2 linked regions of the Flocculibacter collagenilyticus genome follow. The protein of the gene in region 1 interacts with the protein of each later gene in a pairwise test. Links are inferred from orthologs where the notes say so. Each region holds a gene or a part of one and is shown on either strand. Other genes may lie near its edges.

Evidence for each region.
Region 2: the proteins of hflK (region 1) and ftsH interact in binary tests that used the Escherichia coli proteins (3 or more experiments, as listed by UniProt). The link is inferred for Flocculibacter collagenilyticus from one-to-one orthologs.

The regions. Positions count from the first base shown.
Region 1 is NZ_CP059888.1:870,939-875,560, forward strand. The notes cover bases 1,512-4,504. They hold hflK (FtsH protease activity modulator HflK), read left to right. Parts: upstream 1,512-2,418; coding sequence 2,419-3,591; downstream 3,592-4,504. Other genes in these bases: hflX (ribosome rescue GTPase HflX), read left to right, coding at 1,512-2,354; hflC (protease modulator HflC), read left to right, coding at 3,595-4,473. Also shown: tRNA (adenosine(37)-N6)-dimethylallyltransferase MiaA, read left to right, coding at 1-660; RNA chaperone Hfq, read left to right, coding at 735-1,001; more of hflX, read left to right, coding at 1,071-1,511.
Region 2 is NZ_CP059888.1:2,725,729-2,739,282, reverse strand. The notes cover bases 9,506-12,443. They hold ftsH (ATP-dependent zinc metalloprotease FtsH), read left to right. Parts: upstream 9,506-9,982; coding sequence 9,983-11,905; downstream 11,906-12,443. Other genes in these bases: folP (dihydropteroate synthase), read left to right, coding at 11,972-12,443; rlmE (23S rRNA (uridine(2552)-2'-O)-methyltransferase RlmE), read left to right, coding at 9,506-9,913. Outside these bases: HUU81_RS12140 (Na+/H+ antiporter NhaC family protein), read right to left, coding at 1-1,059; HUU81_RS12135 (FKBP-type peptidyl-prolyl cis-trans isomerase), read left to right, coding at 1,359-1,973; dapB (4-hydroxy-tetrahydrodipicolinate reductase), read left to right, coding at 2,119-2,922; carA (glutamine-hydrolyzing carbamoyl-phosphate synthase small subunit), read left to right, coding at 3,151-4,293; carB (carbamoyl-phosphate synthase large subunit), read left to right, coding at 4,322-7,540; transcription elongation factor GreA, read left to right, coding at 7,540-8,019; HUU81_RS12110 (sulfite exporter TauE/SafE family protein), read right to left, coding at 8,125-8,859; ribosome assembly RNA-binding protein YhbY, read right to left, coding at 8,889-9,197; more of rlmE, read left to right, coding at 9,284-9,505; more of folP, read left to right, coding at 12,444-12,811; glmM (phosphoglucosamine mutase), read left to right, coding at 12,804-13,554. UniProt on the Escherichia coli protein: Acts as a processive, ATP-dependent zinc metallopeptidase for both cytoplasmic and membrane proteins. Plays a role in the quality control of integral membrane proteins.

The sequences.
Region 1 (4,622 bases):
GCAATAAAACAGCGGAATAAGCTCGTTATATTAGCGGGCGGTACCATGATGTACTTTAAGGCTTTATTGGAAGGTATATCGCCATTACCCGAAGCCGATGAATCAGTAAGGGCACAGTTAGAAGATGAAGCCAGCCGGATAGGATGGAGTGGCCTACACAAACAGCTAGCGGAGATAGACCCGGTTGCGGCCAACCGCATACATGAAAATGATCCTCAACGAATCAACCGCGCGCTAGAAGTATATCGTATTACAGGCAAAACAATGACAGAGCTTACTGAAACAAAGGGGGACGCTTTACCGTACCCAAGTGTTCAGTTTGCAATTGCGCCGACGCAACGTGATGTTTTACATAAAAGAATTGAACAAAGATTTTCACAAATGATTGAATTAGGCTTTGAACACGAGGTCAGAGCCTTATACAATAGAGGGGATTTACATAAAGATTTACCTTCTATTCGTTGTGTTGGCTATCGACAAATGTGGGATTACTTGTCTGGGCATTATGACCATGAGGAAATGGTGTTCAGAGGAGTTGTTGCCACTCGACAACTAGCAAAGCGTCAATTAACCTGGCTGCGAAGTTGGCAAGATCTCACTTGGTTACATACTGGTGATAAACAAAACTTGCAACGTGTATATTCTTCGCTAAGCTGTTAAGGTGACACAAAAAATAACTGCTCTACATACAAGCAGTTGAATAAAAATAATGACTACTATAAGGAAAGATCGATATGGCAAAGGGCCAATCATTACAAGATCCTTTTTTGAATGCGTTGCGCCGTGAGCGTATTCCTGTTTCAATTTATTTGGTTAACGGTATCAAATTGCAGGGTCAAGTTGAGTCTTTCGATCAATTTGTCATCTTATTGAAGAATACAGTAAGTCAAATGGTGTACAAACATGCCATTTCTACAGTAGTGCCTTCACGAGCCATACCGACCCAAGCGCCATCGAATGGTTATAACTCACCTATGGATGGTGAAGGTAACGGCCAATAAGTAGTAATGTATTATATTGCGCGGCCGATTTTGTTGCCGCGCAAAAAATTCCTAATAGGAGAGTAGTGCTTGTTTGACCGTTATAAAGCCGGTGAGCAGGCGGTTCTAGTTCATTTAGAATTTCCTGAGGAGGGAGAGCGAGAAGACGTCGAAGAACTAAAAATGTTAGTTGATTCGGCAGGCGTAAACGCTTTAGCTGTGATTACTGGTAGTCGTGCAGCCCCTCACCCAAAATACTTTGTCGGTTCTGGCAAAGCAGAAGAAATCGCACAAACCGTTCAAGATATAAATGCTGATATTGTAATTTTCAATCACTCCTTGAGCCCAACTCAAGAGCGGAATCTTGAAAAATTATGCCAGTGTCGTGTGCTTGATAGGACAGGGTTAATCCTAGATATCTTTGCTCAACGTGCACGTACGCATGAAGGAAAATTACAAGTTGAATTAGCGCAATTAAAACATATTTCTACCCGCTTAGTTCGAGGCTGGACACACCTTGAGCGACAAAAAGGGGGCATAGGCTTGCGTGGACCCGGTGAAACGCAATTAGAAACTGACCGAAGACTGATTCGTGGGCGCATTAAGAGTATTTTAAGGCGGCTAGAAAAAGTGTCTAAGCAACGCGACCAAGGCCGTCGTGCTAGAAATCGTGCAGAAATCCCAACAGTGTCATTAGTCGGTTATACCAACGCAGGTAAATCTACGTTATTTAATGCTATCACTAATGCGGGTATTTACGCTGCTGATCAGCTATTTGCTACGCTCGATCCAACACTGCGAAAAATTCAGTTAAACGATATAGGAACTGCAATTTTAGCGGACACAGTAGGATTTATTCGGCATTTGCCGCACGATTTAGTCGCAGCCTTTAAAGCCACGTTAACTGAAACACGTGAAGCAGATTTGCAGCTACACGTTATTGATGCGGCAGATGACAGGCGGAAAGATAATATTGAGCAAGTACAACTAGTGTTAGAAGAAATTGACGCTAACGAAGTACCGCAATTATTAATATACAACAAAATAGACTTATTTGACGACGTATCACCACGAATTGACAGAAATGACGATGGATTACCTGTTCGGGTATGGCTGTCAGCTCAAACAGGTGAAGGTGTAGAGCTTGTCAGAGAAGCAGTTAGCGAACTATTAAGTAAAAAAATGGTGTCACACCATTTAAAGCTACCCGCGACGGAAGGCAAAATCAGAAGTGCCTTATATCGTTTAAATTGTATTTCAGAAGAAGACTATTTTGATGATGGAAGTTGGTCTTTACATGTAAGACTTTCGTATGATGATTGGAATAAATTGGCTAAACGTAGTGAAGGAAGACTTGAAAACTATATTGTTTAGTCGAAGATAGTGTTAAATTACGCGAAACTTGAAATTAATAAAAACTAGATAGACGGAGAGAAGCATGGCTTGGAATGAGCCGGGGAATAATGGCAAAGATAATGATCCGTGGAAACAAAAAGGCGGACGTGATCAGGGGCCACCGGATTTAGATCAATTTTTTAAAGAGCTAAGTGATAAATTTGGCGGTTTATTTGGCGGCGGTGGTAAGGGCGGTCAGTCTGGTTCTAGCCCTGCAACGTCTATTGGCTTAACGCTAATTATCGTTATCGCTTTATTGGTATGGTTTATTAGCGGCTTCTACTCAATCAAAGAAGCTGAGAAAGGACTTGTGTTAAGGTTCGGCCAATTTTACGAAATTAAGGAGCCGGGCTTAAGATGGAACCCTCCATTTATTGATGAAGTATTTAACGTTGACGTACAAACCATTCGTACACTACCAGCGTCTGGCTTTATGCTAACGGAAGACGAAAACGTGGTACGTGTTGAATTTGAAGTGCAGTACCGTGTGGTAGACCCGCGTAACTATAAATTTAGCGTGACTAATGCTGATGAAAGTTTGCGTGAAGCAATGGATAGCGCACTTCGTTATGTTGTCGGACATTCAAAGATGGATGCCATTTTAACTTCAGGCCGTGAAGATGTGAGACAAAAAACGTGGCAGGAAATTGAAAAAATCATTGAGCCTTATAATTTAGGTATTACGATTTCTGATGTTAACTTTAAAGATGCCCGTCCTCCAGAAGAAGTAAAAGCGGCATTTGATGATGCAATTTCTGCGCAAGAAGATGAAGAACGTTTTATTCGTGAAGCTGAAGCCTATGCGAGAGAAATTGAACCTGCTGCTCGTGGTCGTGTGAATCGTATGAATCAAGAAGCGCAAGCTTATAAGCAGCGTGTATTACTCGAAGCACAAGGTGAAGTGGCTAAGTTTGAAAAGTTGCTACCAGAGTATGAGGCAGCTCCGCAAGTAACGCGCCAACGCCTATATCTCGACGCGATGGAAGCTGTGTTCAGTGCGACATCTAAAGTTATTGTAGATGTGGAAGGTGGGGGTAACATGATGTACCTTCCGTTAGACAAGATTATGCAAAATCAAAATAGAGCATCATCAAACCCTAAAAAAGCCGACGTACAGTCAATAAGAGATACAGTCACAACGAATAATACCCAATCATCGTCTAACCAGACGAAGGTAGGTGTACGTTCAGATAGAACACGTAGTGGGAGAAACTAAGCCATGAAGAATTTTTCAATTGCAGCAGTTATTGCTTTAATCATTCTTGGTATCTCATCTTTATTTGTTGTTCAAGAAGGGCAGCGCGGAATTGTTATTCAATTCGGTAAAGTGAAGCGTGATAGTAACGACAATACAGTGGTGTACGAGCCAGGTATTCATTTTAAATTGCCATTTATTGAGCAAGTTAAAAAGCTAGATGCACGTATTCAAACATTGGACGATGCTCCAGACCGTTTCGTAACAGGTGAGAAAAAAGACTTAATGGTTGACTCGTATGTTAAATGGCGCATTTCGGATTTTGCCACTTATTACTTATCAACTGGCGGAAATAAAGCGCAAGCCGAGTCTCTACTTAAACAAAAAGTTAATAATGGATTAAGAACAGAGTTTGGTAACAGAACAATACAAGAGATTGTTTCTGGTGAGCGCGATGAACTAATGAGCCAAGCAATGGAAGCAGCTAAAAGTTCTGATGACATAGGTATTAGCATTGTTGATGTGCGCGTAAAGCAGATAAATTTACCACTTGAAGTCAGTAACTCTATCTTCCAGCGTATGCGTGCAGAGCGTACCGCTGTAGCAAAAGAGCACCGTTCTCAAGGTCAAGAAAAAGCAGAAATTATTCGTGCTGATGTTGATGCTCGTGTAACTGTGATGTTGGCTGATGCTGAGCGTAAAGCATTAACCCTTCGTGGTGAAGGTGATGCAAATGCAGCTAAAATATATGCTGAAACTTACTCAAAAAATCCTGACTTTTATGCGTTTATTCGCAGTCTAGATTCATATAAGAAAAGTTTTGACAGCAAATCGGATGTACTTATTGTACAACCAGATAGCGACTTTTTCCGTTTTATGAAAGATAGCAAAGGCGGTAAATAAGCAAGCGTTTAACCTAATAAGGCCTCAGTCGAGGCCTTATTACTTACCTCCCAATCACTTGACGCTTGTCATTTCCCTCTACCTGTTTTGGGTATTTATTTCTTAACGCTTCATACCTATTCATTTTATTGAACCGCTGTAAAAATATG
Region 2 (13,554 bases), 1.9 Mb from region 1 along the record:
TGTGTTATTGGCAATGCATAAATTAGTGACAAAGGCCAAGACACCTATCGCAAGCTGTTTAGCAGCACCTTTTGAGAGTGACGCAATTTTAGCTAATCCAAACTCTATTTTACTACTTATGTATGCAAGGCCTCCTTGCGTTCGAATAAACTCGCTTAAGCCTCCAATCAGCATGGATAACAAGAATATTTCTTGTACAGACGTAAAGCCTAAATACACATCGTTGGTGAAAGTATTTAAGGTGTAGTCGCTGGAGTACGCGCCTGCAATGCCCGCAAAAATAATACCTAACAGCAAGACAACAAATACGTTAACGCCTGCAAGTGCTAGCGCCAAAATTGCGAAATAGGGCAGCATGGCGAGTATTTCGAATGACTGCTTTTCAATATGTTCAATGTTCGGTGTTTGGTAGGCTAAATACAGTAAAGTAATGAATGCGGCAGGTAAGGCGAAAACGAGATTTTCTTTAAATTTATCACGCACCGTGGCGTTTTGGGTTTTGGTCGCTGCAATGGTGGTGTCTGAAATTATTGATAAGTTGTCGCCAAACATTGCTCCACTTAATACGACACCTGCAACTAACGGCATGTCAAGCTGTGCTGATTGTGCAAGTCCATAAGCAATGGGTGCGATTGCTCCTATGGTACCCATTGAAGTGCCCATTGCCGTTGCCACTGTCGCAGTAATGATAAATAAGCCCGGTAAAAGTAAGCTAACAGGGATAACGCTAATACCTGCATTCACTACGGCATCTACGCCACCCGTCGCCTTCGCTACCACTGAAAACGCGCCAGCAAACAAATAAATCATACACATGGTAATAATATTGCTGTGCCCAGCACCATGAATAAAGGTTTCGATAGATTTATTAAGGGTGTCTCGATTTAAGATAATAGCGAAAATGATAGCTGGGATGACGAGAATAGGCGCTGGTACTTGGTAAAAGGCATATTCAACACCTTGTAAGTGGAAATGTAAGCCTGTTCCCAAAAACAATGAGACAAACAGAATAAGTGGTAACAGCGATAATTTAGCCGTTTGTGTGTGAATAGTTTGCAAATGTGCCTCTTATGCATTTAACGGTACGATATATTAATGACACAAGTGCCAATAATTAGAATAACCCTAAGACGAGCTGATCTTTGGGCTAAATAGCAAAGTGCGCCATCATACACTTTGGATTTTTAAATGTATAGACGTCTAAACTATTTTGGTAATTTACAGGTTGCTTAATAACTATACACAAGAGTGATTTGTATACCCATTGAATAGGGCGAATCAATTGGTATTAACTTGTCGATATGTTAGCATCGCGTTTCTCAAATCTTCTTATTCCTCCTTACTAATTAGGAAAATTTATGTCTTTTGAAACAAATGAACAAAAAGCTTGTTATGGTATGGGCTTACAAGTTGGTATGCAATTACGCCAAAACATGTTTGATGGCTTTGATGTTGATGCTATAGCTGCAGGTATTGCCACTGCAATCAATAATGAAGAATCAAAAGTAAGCGACGAAGAAATCCAAGCTGCATTCCAAGAAATTTCTAGCAAAATTCAAGCTGAACGCGCTAAAGCGTCTGAGCACTTGAAAGTTGAAGGTGCAGAATTCTTAGCTGAAAATGCTAAAAAAGACGGTGTAACTGTGACTGAGTCAGGTCTTCAGTATGAAGTACTTACCGAAGGTACTGGTGAAAAGCCAACTGCTGAATCAACCGTTCGTACTCACTACCACGGTACATTCATTGACGGTAAAGTATTTGATTCAAGCTATGATCGCGGCCAACCAGCTGAATTCCCAGTAGGTGGAGTAATTAAAGGTTGGACTGAAGCATTACAAATGATGCCAGTAGGTTCAAAATGGCGTTTAGCGATTCCTTATGAATTAGCATACGGTGAACAAGGTTCTCAAGGCGCAATCCCGCCTTTCTCGACATTAGTTTTTGATGTTGAATTACTAGAAATTACTGGCTAGTTGACTTCGTCAGCACGCCATCGGTTTTAACACGTTTTAAAACCTATGTTTTGCAAATACTTTAAACGTGTCGTGCTGAGCAATTCATTGTTTGGCAGACACGTTTTTTTATACCTAAAATAGCGTTTTATATAAAGGATAACGCATGACAGATATAGGCATTTTTGGCGCAAATGGTCGTATGGGTAGAGCTTTAATTGAAGCGATTCAGAATGATGACAATGTTACTCTTGCCAGAGCGCTAGTGCGGGAAAGTTCGCAATGGGTTGGCATGGACGTTGGAGAAGTAATAGGAATGGGTCGACAAGGACTTGCGATTAGTGATAATCATCAGGCACTTGGTCGTGATTGTGACGTGATGATTGACTTTAGTCTTGCTGAGGGCATGTTAGCGCATTTGGCTTTATGCGTAGAGCACAAGTTACCTATGGTCATTGGCACTACTGGATTGTCTGAAGCGCAACTTTTGCAATTAGACGATGCAGCTAAATCCATTCCTATTGTTTTTGCAGCTAACTTTAGTGTTGGTGTGAATGTAATGCTAAGCCTGTTACAGCAAACAGCGAAAGTAATGGGCGATGAGGTTGATATTGAAATATGGGAAGCACACCACAGGTTTAAGCGGGACGCGCCCTCTGGCACTGCTATGAAAATGGGGCAAGTCATAGCGGACACGCTCGAAAGAGATTTAAAGCAGCATGCAATCTATGGTCGAGAAGGGGATACGGGTCCTCGTGATGCAAAGAGTATTGGTTTTGCAACTCTACGTGCTGGAGACATAGTTGGTGAACACACTGCTTTATTTGCAGATTTAGGCGAACGCCTCGAAATAACCCACAAAGCCAGTAGCCGACTTACCTTCGCGAAAGGTGCAATAAGGGCTGCGGCATGGTTAAAAGATAAACAGGCAGGACTTTATGATATGCAAAACGTACTTGGATTAGGTTAGAAAAGCACTGCTTTTACATGGTTTAAATTAAAAACAGGCTTAAGGTCTGTTTTTTTATGTTTTATTAAAAACAAATAGACGTTCGCATAAAATTAAACTAGAATGCACAGGTTTGCCTAATAGCAATTACATTCAGTAATGCTGTGTGTCGGCAACGCTCTCACAACAATATAGTGAATAGATAATATTTGGTGGATATTTTCTATTTTTGACTGTTTGGAGGTTCACTTGACCACAACCGCTTTATTGGTACTTGAAGATGGTACTGTTTTCCGCGGGACTGCTATTGGCGCTGAAGGTATTTCAGTGGGCGAAGTAGTCTTTAATACTTCAATGACAGGGTATCAGGAAATTCTAACCGACCCGTCCTATGCAGAACAAATCGTAACACTCACTTACCCCCATATTGGCAACACAGGCACTAATTTAGAAGACGAAGAAAATCCTCAAATATGGGCCAAAGGCCTAGTCATCAGAGACCTCCCCCTTCTTTCCAGTAACTTCCGTAATCAACTCGACCTCAACCAATATCTCAAACAAAAAAATATCCTAGGCATTGCCGATATTGATACTCGTAAGCTAACACGTATCTTAAGAGATAAAGGAGCACAAAACGGCTGTATTATTGCTGTTAATGCGTCAGGTGAGTTAGATGAAGCAAGTGCTTTAAGTCACGCAAAAGAGTTTGCAGGGCTTAAGGGAATGGACTTGGCAAAGGTTGTCTCTACGCAATCACAATATGACTGGAATGAAAGTTCATGGACATTAGGTGAAGGCTACAGCACGTTACAAGCTGATGACGAGAGATTTCACATCGTGGCGTATGATTTTGGTGTGAAGCGCAATATTTTACGAATGTTAGTTGACCGTGGTTGTAAAGTGACAGTTGTACCAGCGCAAACTGATGCTAAAACGGTGTTAGCGATGAACCCAGACGGTATATTTTTATCTAATGGTCCTGGCGATCCTGAGCCGTGTGATTATGCCATTTCAGCAATCACTGAGTTTCTAGAAACCGATATTCCAATTTTTGGTATTTGTTTAGGGCATCAGCTTTTAGCATTAGCAAGTGGTGCAAAAACAGTGAAAATGAAGTTCGGTCATCATGGTGGAAACCATCCTGTGCAAGACTTGGATACGAAAGTAGTGATGATTACAGCACAAAACCACGGTTTTGCTGTTGACGAAGATAGCTTGCCAAATACGTTACGCGCGACTCATAAGTCATTATTTGATGGCTCATTACAGGGTATTCATCGTACTGACAAGCCAGCCTTTAGTTTTCAGGGTCACCCTGAGGCAAGTCCTGGTCCACATGATGCCGCACCGCTATTTGATCACTTTATCGAGCTAATGCAAGCTCGCCGTTAATTGGATGAAAAGAGAGTAAGAGTCCGCTATGCCAAAACGTACAGACCTACAAAGCATTCTGATTTTAGGTGCCGGGCCGATAGTTATCGGTCAGGCGTGTGAATTTGACTACTCTGGCGTCCAAGCTTGTAAGGCGTTAAGAGAAGAGGGGTACCGAGTTATTCTTGTAAACTCTAACCCTGCCACCATTATGACCGATCCTGAAATGGCCGATGCAACTTATATTGAGCCAATACACTGGGAAGTGGTTGAGAAAATAATCGAAAAAGAAAAGCCTGATGCGGTTTTACCAACAATGGGTGGGCAAACGGCATTGAACTGTGCGCTTGATTTAGAGAAACACGGCGTATTAGAAAAGCATAATGTTGAAATGATTGGCGCGACTGCCGATGCGATTGATAAAGCGGAAGATCGTAATCGTTTTGATAAAGCCATGAAAGCGATAGGCTTAGAAACACCTCGTGCTGAAATTGCGCATACGCTAGATGAAGCGCATGATGTACTTTCACGTATCGGCTTTCCATGTATCATTCGCCCATCTTTTACTATGGGTGGTTCTGGTGGTGGTATTGCCTACAACCGTGAAGAATTTGATGAGATTTGTATTCGTGGCCTTGATTTATCTCCCACCAAAGAGTTACTCATTGACGAGTCTTTGATTGGCTGGAAAGAGTATGAAATGGAAGTGGTGCGCGATAAAAACGACAATTGTATTATTGTGTGCGCGATTGAAAACTTTGACCCTATGGGCGTTCACACAGGTGACTCTATTACTGTTGCGCCGGCTCAAACGTTAACCGACAAAGAATATCAGCTAATGCGTAATGCCTCGATGGCTGTGTTGCGCGAAATTGGTGTAGAAACGGGTGGTTCGAATGTTCAGTTTGGGGTAAACCCTGATGACGGTCGCATGGTCATTATTGAGATGAATCCAAGGGTGTCACGCTCATCTGCTCTTGCATCAAAAGCAACAGGCTTCCCAATTGCAAAAATTGCGGCGAAGCTTGCTGTTGGTTATACCCTTGATGAATTAGATAATGACATTACGGGTGGTGCTACACCTGCGTCGTTTGAGCCTACGTTAGATTACGTTGTTACTAAGCTTCCTCGATTTAACTTTGAAAAATTCTCAGGTTGTAATGACCGACTCACCACGCAAATGAAGTCTGTGGGTGAGGTGATGGCAATCGGCCGTAATCAACAAGAGTCGCTTCAAAAAGCGCTGCGTGGGCTTGAAGTTGGCGTATCAGGTTTTGAACCGATTGTTGATAAAGATGATCCAAACGCGCACGACAAAATTATCCATGAATTAAAAGAACCTGGTGCTGAACGTATTTGGTATCTTGCTGACGCATTCCGTCATGGTTTAGATTTAGAAGCAATTTTTAAGCTGACTAAAGTGGACCCGTGGTTCTTGGCACAAATTGAAGACATCATTCAGCTTGAATCAGAAATAGAAAAACGCGGCTTGTCTGGGCTTGATGAAACATTTTTACGTAGCTTAAAGCGTAAAGGTTTCGCCGATAAACGCATTGCTGATTTATTAGGTGTTGCAGAAAAAGAAGTGCGTAAGAAGCGCCACACTCTATCTATTTATCCAGTGTATAAGCGTGTAGATACATGTGCCGCAGAGTTTAGCTCAGATACTGCATATATGTATTCCAGCTATGATGAAGAGTGCGAAGCTAATCCATCTGATAAAGATAAAATAATGGTAATCGGTGGCGGTCCTAACCGTATTGGACAGGGTATTGAGTTTGACTACTGCTGTGTTCATGCAGCCCTTGCTATGCGTGAAGATGGTTACGAAACAATAATGTTAAACTGTAATCCCGAAACGGTATCTACAGATTACGATACGTCTGATCGCTTATACTTTGAACCAATTACGCTAGAAGACGTACTAGAAATAGTTCGCGTTGAAAAGCCAAAAGGTGTCATTGTGCAATATGGTGGTCAAACACCACTTAAATTAGCACGAGAGTTGGAAGCGAATGGAGTGCCAATTATTGGAACTTCACCTGACGCAATTGACCGCGCTGAAGATCGTGAACGTTTTCAGCACATGGTGCAGCGTCTTGATTTATTGCAACCTGAAAACGCGACAGTTACTTCGCTTGAAGAAGCTCTCGTTAAGTCTAAAGAAATTGGTTATCCAATGGTTGTTCGTCCTTCCTATGTACTTGGTGGACGCGCAATGGAAATTGTATACGACGAAGATGACTTAAAACGTTACATGACCGAAGCGGTGTCAGTTTCTAATGAAGCGCCAGTATTGTTAGATCGCTTCTTAGATGACGCGATTGAAATTGATGTGGATGCGGTTTGTGACGGTGAAAACGTGATCATTGGCGGTATTATGGAACACATTGAGCAAGCGGGTGTTCACTCAGGTGACTCGGCATGTTCATTACCACCACATAGCTTAAGCCAAGAAATTCAAGACAAAATGCGTGCACAAGTGAAGGCAATGGCCTTAGAGCTTGGTGTAGTTGGTTTAATGAATACCCAGTTTGCGGTAAAAGATGGCGAGATTTACCTTATTGAGGTTAATCCTCGTGCTGCCAGAACTATTCCATTTGTATCTAAAGCTACAGGTGTTGCATTAGCGAAAGTTGCAGCACGATGCATGGTTGGCAAGTCATTAGCTGAGCAAGGTGTTACTGAAGAAACGATTCCGCCTTATTATTCAGTAAAAGAAGTTGTGCTACCGTTTAATAAGTTTTTAGGCGTTGACCCGCTTCGTGGCCCTGAAATGCGCTCTACTGGTGAAGTTATGGGGGTTGGTAAAACCTTTATTGAAGCATTTGCCAAAGCGCAACTTGGTGCAAATATCGAAATACCTCGTAGTGGTAGGGCATTGCTGTCAGTAAGAGACAGTGATAAGGTGCGCGTTGTTGAACTTGCTAAACAACTTCGTGAAAACGGCTTTGAAATTGATGCTACTCGCGGTACATTTGACGTATTGAGCGAAGCAGGTATAGAAGTACGCAAAGTTAATAAAGTATTTGAGGGACGCCCTCATATACTCGATCGCATTAAAAATGGTGAATATAGCTATATTGTAAATACCACAGAGGGTCGTCAAGCGATTGAAGACTCTAAAGTATTACGTCGTGGTGCGTTACAATATAAGACTAATTACACTACAACCATTAACGCCGGCTTTGCTACATGTAAAGCACACCAAGCTGATGACAGAGGCTCGGTTGTATCGGTACAAGAATTACATAAACAGGTAGGTTAATGAGCAATCAAATTCCTATGACTTCTCACGGAGCAGATATGCTTCGTGAAGAGCTAATAGAATTGAAAACAGTTAAACGTCCTCAAATTGTTGAAGCAATTGCTGAAGCAAGAGAACACGGCGATTTAAAAGAAAATGCAGAATACCACGCGGCTCGCGAGCAGCAGGGGTTTTGTGAAGGGCGTATTCAAGAAATTGAAGCAAAATTATCAAACGCTCAAATTATAGATGTAACTAAAATGCCTAAAACAGGTAGAGTAATTTTTGGTGCAACAGTTGAGATTGTTAATATTGAAACTGATGAAGAAGTTACATACCGCATTGTAGGAGATGATGAAGCTGATATTAAAAGTAACTTGATATCGGTTAATTCACCAATTGCAAGAGGCTTAATAGGTAAGCAAGAAGGTGAAGAAGTATTAATTAATACTCCTAGCGGCGCTGTAGAGTTTGAAATCTTAAGCGTTGATTACGTTTAGTAACGTTGCCTAACCTTTTTAATAAAAAAACCTGCTAACGCAGGTTTTTTTATACTTGTAAATTCATCGCGGTTTAAATAAGCAAGGCTAACATAAATAATGTATTTACGAATTTATGCCAATGGCGTGATAACAAAAATAAATACCGATTAGCAACATCATCCCGGCCATAATAACTTCAAATTGGCGCTGATTAATTTTGTTCATAAATTGCTTTCCAAAATAAACCCCAACAAGCGCTCCTAATCCGATTGCGATACCAAGCCCACCAATACTTAAAGTAAACGCGCCGAAAATAATATAACCAATAACCTTTGTAAGCTGCATTACCAAAGAGTTGATTGACTTTGTCGCAACAATTGCCTCTTTCGATAACTGCTTTGCTGCAAGAAATGGGTTATAAACAGGCCCAGCACCACCTACGATTGCTGAAATAAAAGATACCAAACATGAAAGTGGTAAAAATGCCCAGTCGGGAATGGATAAAACGTGAGTTTTAAATTTAAACCAATATTGCAGTGCAGTGATAATGAGGAAAATGCCAATTAGCAGTTTTATATTTTCATTAGCTAGTTGAACAAAAATATAACTTCCAAGAATGGCTCCGAAAAGCGAACCAGCCACCATCCAGGCGCCAATGCGCCAATTGACATCGTTAATAAATAAAAAAGCGCGATACGGATTTGCAATAAATGAGCCTAAAGCAATGGCAGGAATAACCTGAGCAGGGGCAATAAATAATGGCAGGATGGGCAATAAAAGCATTACCGCGCCACCGGCTGCAACTGTGCCTAAGGACCAAGCAGCAATGGCGAGTAAAAAGAGTGAAAAATAAATCAAACTGTTATCCTGTTAAGGACGTAGTAGAATTATTTTCTAGGCAAAGAAACTTTATTTTCTTCTGACTGACGAAACAGTACTAAAATATGCCCAATTGTTTGTACTTTAATTGCATTGCTTTCGCGCACAATAGCATCAATAATTTGACTTTTTAGCTCTCTGTCGTCCGTTGGAATTTTAATTTTAATAAGCTCATGGTGATCTAATGCTTGATCAATCTCAGCCATTACGCCTTCAGTTAATCCGTTTGCACCTAGCAGTACAACTGGCTTTAACGTATGTGCAACGCTTTTTAAGTGTTGCTTTTGTTTGTTTGATAATTTGTCTAATTGGCTCATTGTTACAATTTTCTCGTAGACGGGTCTTGAATTGCGCGTATTCTAACGCCATTTAGACATCATTACTAACTTAAGTTTGGTTTTAAATGACAAAAAAGAAGCACACACCCAGCAGTAAACGCTGGTTGACAGAACATTTTGATGACCATTATGTACAAGAAGCAAAAAAACGAGGGCTTCGTTCTCGTGCTGTATTCAAATTGGAAGAGTTACAGCAAAAAGATAAACTTCTGAAACAAGGCATGACGGTTGTTGATCTAGGCGCTGCACCAGGTGGGTGGTCACAGTTAGCGACAGAGCTAGTAGGTATGGAAGGGCATGTTATTGCCTGTGATATTTTATCAATGGACCCGATCGCGGGCGTTGATTTTCTACAAGGTGACTTTCGCGAAGAAGCGGTATTAGATGCATTACTTGCGCGCATTGGCGGCAAAAATGTAGATGTGGTTTTATCTGATATGGCACCAAATATGAGCGGCACGGGTGGGGTTGATCAACCTCGAGCCATGTATTTAGTTGAGCTTGCACTTGATATGTGTAGTCACGTTTTGAAGAAAAATGGCAGTTTTGCTGTTAAAGTATTTCAGGGTGAAGGCTTTGATGAGTATATGAAACAAGTTAAAGAAGTGTTTAAAGTTGTTAAAACAAGAAAACCTGATTCTTCGCGTGCACGTTCAAGAGAAGTTTATATAGTAGCTACTGGATACAAGTTGTAGTAAATTACGTATTTGTTGAACATGTAATAAATTTAAAAGAACCCCCAATTTAGGAAAGAGGTTATTACCTTGAGTGATATGGCAAAAAATTTAATACTCTGGTTAGTGATAGCAGTTGTTTTGATGTCGGTGTTCCAGAGTTTTAGTCCAAGCGACTCCTCTGACAGGCAAGCGAGCTATACGAAGTTTCTGCAAGAGGTGAATCAAGGCCTCATTCGTGAAGTTAAAATTTCACGAGATGGAAAGATCACAGGAATAAAGCGCAGCGGCGAACGATTTGATACTTTTATTCCAACCCAATATGATCCTGACTTACTGAATGATTTATATAAACAGGGGGTTGAGACAACGGGCGAACCACCTGAAGAGCCAAGTATTTTAGCGTCTATCTTTATTTCATGGTTCCCAATGTTACTGCTTATTGGTGTATGGATTTTCTTCATGCGTCAAATGCAAGGCGGTGGCGGAAAAGGCGCGATGTCTTTCGGTAAGAGTAAAGCGCGCTTAATGAGTGAAGACCAAATTAAAACTACTTTTGTTGATGTGGCAGGGTGTGACGAAGCAAAAGAAGAAGTGCAAGAGCTTGTTGATTATCTTAAAGAACCTTCTAAATTCCAAAAGCTGGGCGGTAAAATTCCTAAAGGTGTACTAATGGTAGGCCCACCAGGAACAGGTAAAACGTTATTAGCGAAAGCGATTGCAGGTGAAGCAAAAGTACCTTTCTTTACAATTTCTGGTTCAGATTTTGTGGAAATGTTTGTCGGTGTAGGTGCTTCACGTGTTCGTGATATGTTCGAACAAGCGAAAAAAGCTGCACCATGTATTATTTTCATTGATGAAATAGATGCGGTAGGTCGTCAACGTGGTGCAGGTTTAGGTGGTGGTCACGATGAACGTGAGCAGACATTAAACCAAATGCTAGTTGAAATGGATGGTTTTGAAGGTAATGAGGGTATTATTGTTATTGCTGCAACTAACCGTCCTGATGTGTTAGACCCTGCGTTATTACGTCCAGGTCGTTTTGACCGTCAAGTAACCGTTGGCTTACCTGATGTACGTGGCCGTGAACAGATTTTAAAAGTGCATATGCGTAAAGTGCCATTAGGCGACGATGTTAAGGCGTCGGTAATTGCACGTGGTACACCAGGATTTTCAGGTGCTGATTTAGCCAACCTTGTTAATGAAGCTGCATTATTTGCTGCACGCTCAAACCGCCGTGTTGTTTCGATGGAAGAGTTTGATAAAGCAAAAGATAAAATTATGATGGGCGCTGAACGTAAGTCGATGGTGATGAACGAATCAGAAAAAGAAATGACTGCCTATCATGAAGCTGGACATGCCATTGTTGGCCGTATGGTTCCTGATCATGATCCTGTATACAAAGTATCAATTATTCCTCGTGGTCGCGCACTGGGTGTTACCATGTATTTACCAGAGCAAGATCGCGTCAGTCATTCAAAACAGCATTTAGAAAGTATGTTATCTAGCCTATATGGTGGTCGTATCGCTGAAGCTGTTATTTACGGTGCTGATAAAGTAACCACTGGTGCTTCTAATGATATTGAACGTGCAACTGAAATAGCGCGTAAAATGGTAACTCAGTGGGGTCTTTCAGACTCGATGGGACCAATGCTATATGCAGATGAAGAAGGCGAAGTGTTTTTAGGCCGTACAGCATCTAAGTCTAAATCAATGTCTGATGATACGGCAAAACAAATTGATGCAGAAATTAGAATGATAATCGATCGTAATTATCAGCGTGCAGAAACTATCTTGAATGAAAATATGGATATTCTTCATTCAATGAAAGATGCGTTAATGAAATATGAAACGATTGATGCGAAACAAATCGATCAATTAATGGAAAGAAAGCCTGTTTCTTCGCCGGAAGGATGGGATGATAATGACAAAGGTGCAGGTACGCCTTCAGCGCAGTCTGAAGATGAGTCTGAGCCAGGTGATTTGGATACCAATGGTAAGTCAGTTCACTAAATCTTAAATAACATTACTCTTTTAAAAGCCTCAGTGCAGTCATGCCCTGAGGCTTTCTTATATTTTATGAAGCAAATACATTTCAAAAACAAACAATTGAATTTATCCTCTCCAGTTGTGATGGGGATTTTAAATGTCACTCCAGATTCATTCTCTGATGGTGGCCAACACAATACAGTTGAGCTAGCAGTGAAACATGCAAAACGAATGCTAGAAGAAGGTGCTGAAGTTATTGATATTGGTGGTGAGTCAACTCGCCCAGGAGCACCAGCTGTTTCTCTTGAGGATGAATTAAAGCGAGTTATCCCTGTTATCGAAATACTTAAAAGAGAGTGTGACTGTATTATATCGATTGATACCAGCAAACCAGAAGTAATGAAAGCGGCGATCGATGCAGGTGCCGATATGATTAACGACGTATGCGGATTGCAGCTTGACGGTGCTAAGGAGATGGCTGCTGAATTGGCTGTGCCTGTTTGCATCATGCATATGCAAGGTACGCCCAGAACAATGCAAAAAGCGCCGCAGTATGAAGATGTCACAAGGGATATTATTCGTTTTTTTAAAGAGCGTATCTCCGCATGTTTAAAGGCAGGGATTAAACGAGAGATGTTATTATTAGATCCAGGGTTTGGTTTTGGTAAGTCCGTCTCTCATAACTATCAGTTATTAGCTACGCTGGCTAAATTTCATGAATTAGAACTACCGTTACTCATCGGACTATCAAGAAAGTCTATGATTGGGGCTGTAATTGCTCCTCAAAGTGATAGAATTAGCGGTAGTATCGCTGGTGCGGTGATTGCCGCCATGCATGGTGCACATATATTAAGAGTGCACGATGTTAAGCAAACGAAAGAAGCATTAGCTGTGGTGACTGCCACACTAAATGGAGTTAAAAGTGACTAAAAGAAAATATTTTGGCACCGATGGTGTTAGGGGCAAAGTAGGGCATTATCCGATCACGCCTGAATTTGCTTTAAAGTTAGGCTGGGCAGCTGGAAGAGTGCTGTCTGAAGCAGGAACTAAAAAAGTAATTATAGGTAAAGATACGCGTATTTCAGGCTATATGCTAGAAACCGCATTAGAGTCAGGCCTCATCGCAGCCGGTATCGATGTTCGACTATTAGGACCCATGCCAACACCCGCAGTTGCATATTTAACACGTACCTTCCGTGCTGAAGCTGGTATCGTTATTAGTGCTTCACATAATCCATTTTACGATAATGGCATTAAGTTTTTTTCTGCACATGGATTAAAGCTAGCAGATGACATTGAGCAGGCAATAGAAGCTGAAATCGACAAACCAATGACTTGTGTTGAGTCAGACAAGCTAGGCCGTGCTGTTCGCATTGAAGATGCCAGAGGTCGCTATATTGAGTATTGTAAAAGCCATTTTCCTAGCCACCTATCATTAAGTGGTTTAAAAATTGTGGTAGATTGCGCAAATGGCGCAACTTACCATATCGCACCAAATGTTTTTAGCGAATTAGGTGCCGAAGTTATTGATATCGCGGCTGAGCCAAACGGCACTAACATTAATGACGGTTGTGGTGCAACGCACACCGACTTTTTATGTAAAGCGGTAAAAGACACAGGCGCAGATTTAGGCATTGCTCTTGATGGCGATGGCGACCGACTCATGATGGTTG